DNA from 3 places in the Streptomyces sp. NPDC048275 genome. Region 3 is predicted to be linked to each of the others. Evidence: riboswitches for the same ligand, from Rfam matches in the RefSeq annotation. Region 3 holds a riboswitch; each other region holds the start of a gene.
The links. A riboswitch is a leader RNA that binds a small molecule or an ion and turns the genes downstream of it on or off. The one in region 3 is predicted to bind S-adenosylmethionine.
Positions count from the first base shown of each region.

Region 1: another riboswitch for S-adenosylmethionine. It lies ahead of AB0D57_RS04705 (aminotransferase class V-fold PLP-dependent enzyme); the one in region 3 lies ahead of thrC (threonine synthase).
Region 2: another riboswitch for S-adenosylmethionine. It lies ahead of AB0D57_RS29615 (putative leader peptide); the one in region 3 lies ahead of thrC (threonine synthase).

Region 1 is NZ_JBEZLR010000004.1:162,094-166,339, reverse strand. It holds gene AB0D57_RS04715 (cytochrome bc complex cytochrome b subunit) at 1-241, shown strand, start outside; gene trpD (anthranilate phosphoribosyltransferase) at 400-1,464, shown strand; SAM riboswitch class IV at 1,623-1,739, shown strand; gene AB0D57_RS04705 (aminotransferase class V-fold PLP-dependent enzyme) at 1,925-3,286, shown strand; gene AB0D57_RS04700 (Lrp/AsnC ligand binding domain-containing protein) at 3,577-3,858, opposite strand; gene AB0D57_RS04695 (rhomboid family intramembrane serine protease) at 3,855-4,246, opposite strand, start outside.
Region 2 is NZ_JBEZLR010000059.1:57,401-61,646, reverse strand. It holds gene AB0D57_RS29625 (YceI family protein) at 1-438, shown strand, start outside; gene AB0D57_RS29620 (glutathione S-transferase C-terminal domain-containing protein) at 457-1,122, opposite strand; gene AB0D57_RS29615 (putative leader peptide) at 1,388-1,453, opposite strand; SAM riboswitch class IV at 1,492-1,638, opposite strand; gene AB0D57_RS29610 (amino acid ABC transporter permease) at 2,172-3,161, shown strand; gene AB0D57_RS29605 (amino acid ABC transporter ATP-binding protein) at 3,158-3,925, shown strand; gene AB0D57_RS29600 (ABC transporter substrate-binding protein) at 4,010-4,246, shown strand, end outside.
Region 3 is NZ_JBEZLR010000005.1:40,963-45,208, forward strand. It holds gene AB0D57_RS05105 (MoaD/ThiS family protein) at 1-176, opposite strand, end outside; gene thrC (threonine synthase) at 306-1,622, opposite strand; SAM riboswitch class I at 1,640-1,798, opposite strand; gene AB0D57_RS05115 (glucosyl-3-phosphoglycerate synthase) at 1,956-2,900, shown strand; gene AB0D57_RS05120 (trehalose-6-phosphate synthase) at 2,943-4,246, shown strand, end outside.

The DNA.
Region 1 (4,246 bases), on a different contig from region 3:
GTTCATCGAGGTGCACGAGCCGCTCGGCCCGGAAGCGCTGCACACGCTCACCGCGCACGAGCAGTACCAGCCCGCCGAGATCGGCCCGACGGTCGACGAGAACGGTGTCGAGCGCAAGGTGAAGGGCACGCAGAGGCTGCGCGCCAAGCTCAGCAAGGGCTACTACGGGGAGAACAACCAGATCCCCAAGCCCACGGTCGAGGAGTACGAGGAGATCACGAGCGGCCACGGCCACCACTGATCCTCTGACCGATCCTCATCGATCACCACGATCGCCACGGCAAGAGCCCCCGTCCATTGCATGGACGGGGGCTCTTTGCCGCCTCCGGGCCTGGATAGGGTGTTCTCATCTACAGGTGTCCCTGTCCAGGACGGACGGGACGGACCCAGGAGCGGCTTATGAGCGCTGTGAACCCCGCTGGAGGCAATACCGCGGCGGGCCGTTCCTGGCCCGAGGTACTGAACGGCCTGCTCGACGGCCGTGACCAGAGCGCGGACAACACGGCCTGGGCGATGGACCGCATCATGCGCGGCGAGGCGACGGACGCGCAGATCGCCGGTTTCGTGGTGGCGCTGCGGGCCAAAGGCGAGACGGTCGAGGAGATCTCCGGTCTGGTCCGGGCGATGTACGACCACGCGAACGTGATCGAGGTGCCGGGGGAGACCGTCGACATCGTCGGTACGGGCGGCGACGGCGCGAAGACCGTCAACATCTCCACGATGTCGGCGATCGTCGTGGCCGGCACCGGTGCCAAGGTCGTCAAGCACGGCAACCGGGCCGCGTCCTCGGCGTCCGGTGCCTCGGACGTCCTGGAGAAGCTCGGCGTCAATCTGGAGCTGCCGCTGAAGCGGGTGGCCGAGGTGGCCGAGGAGGCCGGGATCACCTTCTGCTTCGCGGTCAAGTTCCACCCGGCGCTGCGTCATGTGGCGGCGGCGCGGGGGCAGTTGGGGATCCGGACGGTCTTCAACGCCCTCGGTCCGCTGACGAACCCGGCGCGGGTACGGGCGCAGGCGGTCGGCGTCGCGGATCCGCGCATGGCGCCGATCGTGGCTGGCGTGTTCGCCGAGCGCGGTAACTCCTCGCTGGTCTTCCGCGGTGACGACGGCCTGGACGAGCTGACCACCACGTCGACGTCGAAGGTGTGGGTCGTCCGTGACGGCAAGGTCCAGGAGGAGCGCTTCGACCCCCGTGACGTCGGCCTCGACCTCGTCCCGGTGGAGGCCCTGCGGGGCGCTGACGCCTCGTACAACGCCGATGTCGCCCGTCGGCTGTTGAACGGTGAGACGGGGCCCGTGCGGGACGCCGTGTTGCTGAACTCGGCGGCGGCGCTGGTCGCCCTCTCGCCGGGCGAGGCGCCGCTTGCGGAGCAGCTGCGCGTCGGCATGGCGAAGGCGGCGGAGGCGATCGATTCCGGGGCGGCGAAGGCGGCGCTGGAGCGGTGGGTGGCGGCCAGCAACGCGTAGCGCCCGCGGCGGCGGGGGTGGGGCTTGTTCTCGCCCCCGCCGCCCGCACCCGTCCCCTCCTTGAGCCCCCAAGGAGGCGGGGGCGTGGTCCTCCTCCCCGTCCCGGTATCCGGACATGGGGGTTGCGCCCGGGAGGCCGTGTGGCAAGATGCTGCGCAGGTCATGAGCGACAGCCATCAGGCCCCGGCCGGCTGTCCGGCAACCCTCCGTCCGTGGCGGGGTGCCCCGGGTGAAGACCAGGCCGTAGGCAGCGAGGTCTACGGCAAGCGCGGACCCCTCGCACTCTTTGAGTGGGCACCAGGGGTCCTGGTCGTTCGAGGGAGCCCTCTGTGAGCAAGCGAATGCGATAGGGCTAGAGCCCCGCCTCCGCGTACCCCTTTTTCGCCTTTTCCTGTGCTGTTGACGCCCCGGCCGGGCTGTCCGGCGCAGCGATTCCGCCTGCCTCTCACAGGAGCTCGCCATGTCTGTCTCCGTCATTGCCGCCGACCAGTCCGTTTGCGCCCCGCTGCCCGTTCTGGGGCGGGATGTCACCGTCCCGCTGGTCACCGGCGGCGAGGTCACCTACGCCGCGCTCGACTACGCCGCCAGCGCCCCGGCCCTGCAGCGGGTGTGGGACGACGTGGCCGCGTATGCCCCGTACTACGGCAGCGTGCACCGAGGCGCCGGATACCTGTCCCAGCTGTCCACCGATCTCTTCGAGAACGCCCGCAGGACCGTCACGGAGTTCCTGGACTGCCGGGAGGGCGACCAGGTCGTCTTCACCCGGTCGACCACCGACTCGCTCAATCTGCTGGCCGCCACCCTTCCGGCCGACTGCCAGGTCTTCGTCTTCGAGACCGAGCACCACGCCTCGCTGCTGCCGTGGAAGGACGCGCGGGTGACGTACCTCGACGCGCCCCGCACCCCGAGGCAGGCCGTGACCACCCTGGAGCGTGCCCTCGCCGACCGTGACCCCTACGGTCCGGCCCTCGTCTGTGTGACCGGCGCCTCGAACGTCACCGGCGAGCTGTGGCCCGTGCGTGAGCTCGCCGCCGCGGCGCACGCGCACGGCGCCCGGATCGTCCTCGACGCCGCCCAGCTCGCTCCGCACCACCGCGTGTCGGTACGGGACCTCGACGTCGACTGGGTCGCCTTCTCCGGGCACAAGCTGTACGCGCCGTTCGGCTCCGGCGTCCTCGCGGGCCGCTCCGACTGGCTGCGTGAGGCCGAGCCGTACCTCGCCGGTGGCGGCGCCAGCCGCAAGGTCACGCGGCGTACGGACGGCGGGGTGGACGTGGAGTGGCACGAGAGCGCGGCCCGGCACGAGGCCGGCTCACCGAACGTCATCGGCGCGTACTCGATCGCGTCCGCCTGCAAGGCGCTCACCGAGGCGGGTTTCGACACGCTTGTCGCCCGTGAGCAGCAGCTCATCGCGGCCGTCCGCGCGGGGCTCGCCGAGGTTCCCGAGGTGCGTGTCCTGTCCCTCTTCGGTGACGACGCCCCACGGGTCGGCGTCATCTCCTTCGTCGTCGAGGGCTGGAACAGCTCGCACTTCGCGGCGGCACTCTCCGCGGAGTACGGCATCGGGGTGCGCGACGGACTCTTCTGCGCCCATCCGCTGGTGCGCACGCTCCTCGGCAGCGACCCGGGGACCCAGGGGGAGTGCGGCGCGCCCGAGGCCGCGCCGGGGGAGAAGTCCCTCAACGCGATCCGTGTCAGCTTCGGGGCGGGTACGCCGGACGAGCACGTGGAGCGATTCGTACGGGCCGTGGGGGAGTTGGTCCGGGACGGTGCGAAGTGGAACTACCGCACGGAGGACGGGCGTTGCGTGCCCGCCGTTTGAGGTGACTGCGGGTGGCTGGGGGCTTGGGTGGTGAGTTCGCCCCCGCCGCCCCTACCCGTCCCATCCGTACCTGGGGGCTCCGCCCCCAGACCCCCGTTCGGCCTGAACGGCCTCGTCCTCAAACGCCGGACGGGCTGGAAGTGGTCAGGGGCGCGGGGCTGTGACATTGTGCGGCTCCGCCGCGTGGGCGCGCCCAGCCCCCACTGCCCCGCAGCAAAAGAACCACCGCCGGGGGTCCGGGGGCGGAGCCCCCGGGGACGGGACGGGTAGGGGCGGCGGGGGCGAGGAACCTAACCGTCCAGCCCGATCGCGAACGCCGCCTCCAGGTCGTGCTGGGAGTACGTACGGAACGCGACATGCGTGTCCGTCGCCTCGACGCCGGGAATCTTGCTGATCTTGCCGGGGATGACATCGGCGAGATCGTCGTGAGCCTTCACCCGGACCATGGCGATCAGATCGTAGGTACCGGTGACGGAGAAGACCTCGCTGACACTGTCCAGCGCGGCGATCGACTCGGCGATCTCGGGGATCCGGTCCACGCTGGTCTTGATGAGCACGATCGCGGTGATCACGGCTGGTTTTCTCCCTCGGGGGCCGCGGCTGGGGTTTTCACTCTAGTCGCACGCCCATAGCGCACCCACGCGTAGCCGAAGCCCAGGGAGAAGCCCACCAGGTGGGCCAGGTACGCCACCCCCGGGCCCTGGGCGGCCTGGCCCGCCGCCAGCCACTGCAGGGTCACCCAGAAGGGCAGTACGACCCAGGCGGGGAAGCGCAGCGGCAGGAAGAAGAGGAACGGGAAGAGACTGGTCACCCGGGCCCGGGGGAACAGGTACAGGAACGCGCCGAGGACCGCGGAGATCGCCCCCGAGGCGCCGACCAGGCTCTGCTCGGAGTCGGAATGGGCGATCGCGTAGCCCAGCAGGGCGAGGTAGCCGCAGCCCACGTAGAAGAGGGCGAACT
Region 2 (4,246 bases), on a different contig from region 3:
TGGGGCATGGTCACCGTCAAGGGCACCATCCCCGGTGTCACCGGAGAGGGCGAGGTCCAGCCCGACGGGACCGCGAGCGGCACCATCACTTTGGACGTCGCGTCCCTGGACACCAAGAACGCCAAGCGCGACACGCACCTCCGCTCCGCCGACCTCTTCGACGCGGACCGGCACCCCACGATCACCTTCGCCGTCCGCGCCACCGCCGTCGGTCAGGACGACACCGTCGAGATCGACGGCCAGTTGACCGTGCGCGGCATCAGCCGTCCACAGTCCGTCACCGCGCGCGTCACCGAGTCCGGCGCCGATGCCGTCACGCTCACCGCGGACTTCACCGTGGACCGTGAGCAGTTCGGCATGGGCTGGAACCAGATGGGCATGATCCGCGGCCTGACCACGGTCACCAGCACGCTCGCCTTCACCCGCGCCAAGGCGTAACCCGCACCTCGACGGGCGTTACGTTTGCCGAGCGTCTGCGCGGGACGGGCGCGTGAACGCCGTGTGGGCGTCGAGCCGTCGTACGTAGGCCTGGAGCCGGTCGTACCCGCAGAGAGCGTCAGGCGCCTCGAGTTGGGCGAGCGCGACCCAGAGGTCGACGTCCGCGGCCGTCAGCGCATCGCCCAACGCGTAGGTGTGCGAGGCGAGTTGCCGGTTCAGCCGGTCCAGCGTCGCCGACAGGACCTCCGGCCGCGCGGTCGAGGTGACATCCCGGTCGAGGAGCTCACGGAAGGCGTCGATGTCGGCGGCGAGGGCCGGTGGGTGCAGCCGAGGGAGGCAGGCGTCCTCGCGGCCGGTCAGGAGTCCGGCGAGGTCGCGCAGGATGTCGGGGGTGTGGTTGCTGACGATGCGTCCGCTCCAACGGTCGCACAATGCGGGTGCGATGAGTGGACCGTCGTAGTGGTGCCATGTGGCCTCGTACGCGCTGCGCAGTGCGGTGAACGGGGCAGGTGTCTGCGAGGTGTCCGTTGATTCCGTGGGGAGCGCCAGCAGCGTCGTGGCGACCGAGTCACGCAGGCCGAGCAGGTCGAGGGTGATCGAGATGCGCAGCGAGCACGGACAGCCCTCGGAGAGGTACAGCTGATAGCGGTGCGGTGCCGGGTAGAAGCCGCCGGCCAGGCCCACGCCGATGCGGCTGCGGATGCGGTGCGGGCGAGGGGACGCGAGGGCGCCCCGAGGATTCGGGGCAACTGAGGCCGCAACGCGCGGGGTTGAGGCGCACGGGCCTGTGGTGCCTGCGATGCCTGCGGTGCCTGCGTGCGAAGTGAGCGAAGCTGTCTCGGGCATGACTCTCCACGGGAACGACGAAGCCCCGGCCGCCTCGTGGGCGGCAGCGGCGGAACGGAGTGACTGCGCTGACGTGCCGGTCCGGATCGTGGGACACGACGGACTAGTAAGCGCTGGAAACCCGCTGCAGGTCGATGTGCAGACGCCTCGTCAGACCGTTCCTGGTCACATTCCCACCGCTCCCGTGTCCGGGGCTCGCGAGAGGCGAGACCACGCTTGCTCCGCCGCTCCGGCGGAACCCGGTCGTCACCCGGGGCACCCCGTCGCGGTGGAAGGGTTGCCTGCCAGCGGGCCGGGGCCGATAACCGCGTCGTACGGGAAACCCCGATACGACGGGCGCTGACAATCGTGACCGTCCCCGTCAGTCTCGGTGCGCTCCGGGGAGTCGTCAAGAAGGCATCCGCGCGGTCTCACGACGTGGTCACGTGGGCCGGTCGGCGTTGACATTCGTTTGACGGCGTGCCTAACTTACGCCGCATTGGACCGGATGCGTTCCGGTGAGCGTGAGGCCCCGCGGGGCGGAATGGTGAGGGTGACCGCGATGTACGCAGCCCCGGGGACGACCGCTTCGCGGCGCCACGGCTGCGCGTCCATGCCCGCGAACCGTCGCCCCGAGCTGCTCCTCGCCGAGGGCGGCCGCGCCGACACCGCATGGTGTTGTACCTGTCGCGGCACCCGCTGTCGCTGTCAGGGCTGACCCAAGTCGCGCCGCTGCCTTTCGCTTTCTTCTTCCTTCTTCTTCCTTCTTCTTCGCTGAGCTCTGAACCGCTGGTGTTCGCCGCTGTCCCGGCGAACTCCCGGTGAGCTTCCCCTCCTTCCCCCCCTCGTATTGGGGCCTGTCTCCCCTGCGCGCGCCCCGGGGGAGTACGAGTCGCCTGGAGCCCTCCATGAGTGAACCCTTGGGCTCTGCCGTGCAGTTGGACACGGCAGAGCCGCCTCCCGCACCTGTGGTCAAGCCGCCGCCAACGACGGAACAGCGAGTGCTGCCGCTGCGCCGGCCCGGCCGCTGGATCGCTTCGGCGATCGTGCTCGTCGTGGTCGCACAGATCGCCCACGGGCTGGCGACGAACCCCTTCTTCCAATGGGACCGATTCTCGTACTGGTTCCTGCGTCCGACGATTCTCGACGGTCTGCTCATCACCCTCGAAGTGGCCGCGTACAGCGCGGTGTTGGGTCTGATCGGCGGCGTCGTGCTCGCCTTGGCCAGGCTCTCCAGGAGTCCGGTGCTGCGGGCGGTGAGCTGGGTCTACATCTGGTTGTTCCGTTCGGTACCGCTGATCGTCGTCCTGCTTTTCCTCTACAACTTCAGTGCGCTCTACCAGACCCTGAGCCTCGGAGTCCCGTTCGGTCCGGCCTTCTTCACCTTCGACGAGTCCCGGCTCGCCACCGACATGGTCGTCGCGGTCGTCGGACTGAGCCTCAACGAGGCGGCGTACGCGGCCGAAGTCGTGCGCGGCGGCATCCTCGCGGTCGACCAGGGCCAGCACGAGGCGGCCTCCTCACTCGGTCTGCCCAAGGGGTACCAGTTCAGGAAGATGGTGTTCCCGCAGGCGCTGCGCTCCATCACCCCGAACTACGTCAACCAGTTGATCGGCCTGATCAAGGGCACCTCGCTGGTCTTCTACGTCTCGCTGCTCGACCTCTTCGGCTCGGTGCAGAGCATGGGCAGCACCTACCCCGGCGACATCGTGCCGCTGCTCCTGGTCGCCACCACCTGGTACCTGATCCTCACGAGCGCCGTGTCCGTCGTCCAGTTCTACGTCGAGCGGTACTACTCGCGGGGCGCCCTGCGCACCTTGCCGCCGACCCCGTTGCAGAAGGTGCGGACCGGTCTGGGCGACCTGCGGGCCCGCGTCCGAAGGGAGACGGCTGCATGACCACCAAGGCACTGGTCGAGGTCCACGACGTGCACAAGTGGTACGGATCTCAACGCGTCCTGGACGGAGTGGAGTTGACCGTGGAGCCCGGAGAGGTCACGGTGATCGTCGGACCGTCGGGCTCCGGCAAGTCCACCCTGCTGCGGGTGATCAATCACCTGGAGAAGCCCGAGATCGGCCATGTCAGCCTGAACGGCGAGCTGATCGGCGTACGCCGGCACGGTGAGCGTCTCAAGGAGCTGAGCGAGCGGGCGATCCTGGCCCAGCGCAGCCGGATCGGCTTCGTCTTCCAGAACTTCAACCTGTTCCCGCATCTGACGGTGCTGGACAACGTGGCCGCCGCTCCGGTGGCCACCGGTCGGCTGAGCAAACCGGAGGCCCGGGAGCTGGCGCTCACCCTGCTGGGCAAGGTGGGTCTGGCCGACAAGACCGCCGCCTATCCACGTCAGTTGTCGGGCGGTCAGCAGCAGCGGGTGGCCATCGCCCGCGCCCTCGCTCTGCGACCCGGAGTCATCCTCTTCGACGAACCCACCTCCGCCCTCGACCCCGAACTGGTCGGCGAGGTACTGGCCGTCATCAAGGACCTGGCCACCAGCGGCACCACCCTCGTCATCGTCACCCACGAGATCGGCTTCGCCCGCGAGGTCGCCGACCGGGTCGTCTTCCTCGACGAAGGACGGATCGTCGAACAGGGCCCGCCCGCCCAGGTGTTGGACCAGCCGAAACACGAGCGGACCAGAGACTTCCTGAGCAAGGTCCTCTGACCCGGCCCCTCGCCTCTCACCTCTCACCCTTCGCTTTTGCCGGTCGCTTCTCACCCCGTCACCGCACCCCGAACAAGGACAGCCATGCGTACCCTCACCCTCCGCAGCAGACTCCTCCGTGGCGTCACCGCCTCCGCCGCCGTCGTCACCCTCGCTACCGGGCTCGCCGCGTGCGGGGGCGACAGCGACGCGGCCACCAGGACGGACAGCGCCTCCGCCGGTACGGTCACCGTGGGCGCGCTGTCCAACGGCGCCGCCCAGCAGACCGACCTCAAGGTCTCCGAGGTCAAGTCCATCAGCGCCGAACTGCCCGAGTCGGTG
Region 3 (4,246 bases):
ACGTTGACGAACCGGCGCAGCTTGCCCTGGTCGTCCAGCACGCGGGCGGAGATGCCCGTGTGGTTCTTCTCCAGATCCGCGATGACCTCGCCGAGGGTCCCGCCCTCGGCCTTCACCTCGGCCTTGCCGCCGGTGTAGGTGCGCAGGATGGTGGGGATGCGGACGTTGACGCTCATGGGTGATGACCTCCGGTCGAGTACAGCGCCTCGTGAGGGGCGCGGGGCGGTGACATGTGCGGCTCCACCGCGTGGGCGCGACCAGCCGGCCACGGCCCGCAGCGCGAAAGGAACCCTCCTGGCGAAGCCCTACGCGAGCCCGGCCTCACGGAACGACTCCAGGTTGGGACGAATGGTCGCCGTCAACCCCGTCCCCGCCACCGCGTCCAGCGTCTTGAGCCCGTCCCCGGTGTTGAGGACGACGGTCGTCAGCGTCGGGTCGAGAAGACCGTTCTCGATCAGCTTCTTCGCCACACCCACCGTCACTCCACCGGCGGTCTCCGCGAAGATGCCCTCGGTCCGGGCCAGCAGCTTGATCGCGTCGACGACCTGCTCGTCGTTGACGTCCTCCACGGCCCCGCCCGTCCGTCGCGCGATGTCGAGCACGTACGGCCCGTCGGCCGGGTTGCCGATGGCGAGCGACTTGGCGATGGTGTTGGGCTTCTGCGGGCGTACGACGTCGTGGCCGGCCTTGTAGGCGACGGACACCGGCGAGCAGCCCTCGGCCTGCGCACCGAAGATCTTGTACGGCTTGTCCGCGACCAGACCGAGCTTGATCAGCTCCTGCAAGCCCTTGTCGATCTTCGTCAGCTGCGACCCGGAGGCGATGGGGATCACCAGCTGGTCGGGGAGCTGCCAGCCGAGCTGCTCGCAGATCTCGTACGCGAGCGTCTTCGACCCCTCCGCGTAGTACGGCCGCAGGTTGACGTTGACGAAGCCCCAGCCCTCGCCGGCCGGGTCGCCGATCAGCTCGGAGCAGAAACGGTTCACGTCGTCGTAGTTGCCCTCGATGCCGACGAGCTCGCCGCCGTAGATCGCGGCCATGACGACCTTGCCCTGCTCCAGGTCGTGCGGGATGAACACACAGGAGCGGAAGCCGGCCCGGGCGGCGGCGGCGCCCACCGCACCGGCGAGGTTGCCGGTGGAGGAGCAGGAGAGGGTGGTGAAGTCGAAAGCGCGGGCGGCCTCGATGGCCTGGGCGACGACGCGGTCCTTGAAGGAGTGCGTCGGGTTGCCGGAGTCGTCCTTGACGAAGAGCTTGCCGGGGTCGACGCCCAGCTCGCGGGCCAGGTTGTCGGCCTTGACGAGCTTGGTCCAGCCGGGGTTGATGTTCGGCTTGTCGGCCACGTCGGCCGGGACGGGCAGCAGCGGCGCGTAGCGCCAGATGTTCGCGGGGCCCGCTTCGATGCGCTTGCGGAGCTCCTCGGTTTCGTAGGCCGAGAAGTCGTACGCGATCTCCAGCGGGCCGAAACACTCCTCGCAGGCGAAAACCGGGCCGAGGGGCACACGGTGACCGCACTCGCGGCAGGAAAGCGCGGCGGCGGGTCCGAGATCGACACCGTCTACGCTGTTCGTAGTGCTTTCGGTGGCGCTAGCGGTGGTGCTTGCGACGGTCTGCGCAGCCATGGAGGCGAGGCCCTTTCTCCTCATCTTCCTCACGACGCACTTCGCCGTGAGACGGATTTGGCACCTTCCCGAGCCGGGAGCCTCGCGACGACGACGTAGTCGGTGGTCGTACGAGACCGGCTGGAGGGTTGCCGGGGCTTCAACGGGCCGTATCCCTCTGCCCCTCTGGATGAGCGGTATTCGATTGTGTGCGGACGATCTACGCAATGCGATGGTCATCCGCGTTGTTCAAGACTGTAACCGAAGGCCAGGACAGTTGAGATAGTCGTCCGAACCGCGAGATGGATCACACCGTGAGAAACCGGGTGATCAGACAGTGAGGAGCCGCAGACTGTGCTGAAGGAAGTCGAGCGCTGGCTGAGCACACGCTCCTGGTCCGTGACCGATCGCCCGCTCCACCAGCTCATGGCCGCGAAACGCACCACAGGGTCGACGGTCAGTGTCGTACTGCCCGCGCTCAACGAGGAGGAGACGGTCGGCGAGATCGTCGCCGTCATCCGCCACGACCTGATGCAGCAGGTGCCCCTCGTCGACGAGATAGTCGTCATCGACTCGGGCTCGACGGACCGCACCTCGGAGGTGGCCGCCGCGGCGGGTGCGCGAGTCGTGCACCGGGACGAGATCCTGCCGCGCATCCCGGCCGCCCCCGGCAAGGGCGAGGTCCTGTGGCGGTCACTCCTGGTGACCAGTGGGGACATCGTCTGCTTCATCGACGCCGATCTGAAGGAGTTCTCGTCGGACTTCGTCTCCGGGATCGTGGGGCCGCTGCTCACCGAGCCCGGCGTGGACCTCGTCAAAGCGATGTATGACAGACCGCTGGGCTCCGCCGCCGGCCAGGGCGGCCGCGTCACCGAACTCATGGCCCGCCCCCTGCTCAACATGCACTGGCCGCAACTGGCCGGCTTCGTCCAGCCGCTCGGCGGCGAGTACGCGGCCCGCCGCTCCCTTCTCGAACAGCTCCCCTTCCCCGTCGGGTACGGCGTCGAGCTGGGCATGCTCATCGACGCACTGCACCTGGTGGGCCTGGACGCGCTCGCCCAGGTCGACGTGGGAGTGCGCAAGCACCGGCACCAGGACGGGCAGGCGCTGGGCCGCATGTCCGCCGCGATCTACCGCACGGCGCAGCTCCGGCTGGCCCGCGGACACCTCATCCGACCGGCCCTCACCCAGTTCGAACGGGGCGAGGACGGTTTCGAGCCGCGCACCCACTCGGTGGACACGGAGGAAAGGCCTCCGATGGCGGAGATCTCCGAGTACGTAAAGAGGCGGGCCGCGTAGAGGAACGTTTGAGCGTTTCGGCGCCGGGCTAGGTTTGGTGGCATGGCCTCAACGCACGGCACCCATCGAATCCTCGTCGCCTCCAACCGCGGCCCGGTCTCGTACGAGGTGCGAGAGGACGGCTCGCTCCACGCCCGGCGCGGCGGAGGCGGGCTGGTCTCGGGCCTGTCGGCGATCGGGCCGGACGCGGGCGCGCTGTGGGTGTGCTCCGCGCTCGGCGACGGCGACCGCGAGGCGGTCCGGCGCGGGATCGGCGAGGACGGCGTGCGGATGCTGGACATCGACGCCGGGGTGCACGCCGACGCGTACAACGGCATCGCGAACTCCGTGCTGTGGTTCGTCCACCACATGCTGTACCAGACGCCGCTGGAGCCGGTCTTCGACGCCGAATTCCGGCGCCAGTGGGCGGCGTACGAGGCGTACAACCGGGCGTTCGCCGAGGCGCTGGCCGACTCGGCGGCCGACGGGGCCGTGGTGGTCGTACAGGACTACCACCTGACCCTCGTCCCCGGAATGCTCCGCGAACTCCGCCCCGACCTGCGTATCGGCCATTTCTCCCACACCCCCTGGGCGCCGGTCGACTACTTCCGGATGCTGCCCGACGACATCGCCGAGCAGGTGCTGCGCGGCATGCTCGGCGCGGACCGGCTGGGCTTCCTGACGCACCGCTGGGCGGACGCGTTCACGGCGTGCGCGGGCGAGCTCGTCGGCGGCCTCGGTGACACCCGGATCGGCGTGCACGGTCTCGGAGCGGACGCGGACTTCCTGCGGAAGCGGTCGCACGAGGCGGACGTCGCTGAACGGATGGTCACGCTGCGTGAGCAGATCGGGGCCGGCCGGAAGACGATCGTGCGGGTCGACCGGACCGAGCTGTCGAAGAACATCGTGCGGGGCCTGCTGGCGTACCGACAGCTGCTCGACGACCAGCCGTCCTGGCGCGAGCGCGTCGTCCACGTGGCCTTCGCGTACCCGTCCCGCCAGGATCTCGCCGTGTACCGGGACTACACGGCCGAGGTGCAGCGTCTGGCGACCGAGATCAACTCCCGGTACGGAACACCGGGCTGGACCCCCGTCGTGCTTCACGTCAAGGACGACTTCGCCCGCTCCCTGGCCGCGTACCGGCTGGCCGACGTCGCCCTCGTCAACCCCATCCGGGACGGCATGAACCTCGTCGCCAAGGAGATGCCGGTCGTCTCCGACGAGGGGTGCGTGCTGGTGCTGTCCCGGGAGGCCGGGGCGTACGAGGAGCTGGGCGAGGACGCGATCGGGGTGAACCCGTACGACGTGGTCGGCACGGCGGCCGCGCTGCACGCGGCGCTGACGATGCCGGTGGAGGAGCGGGCCGA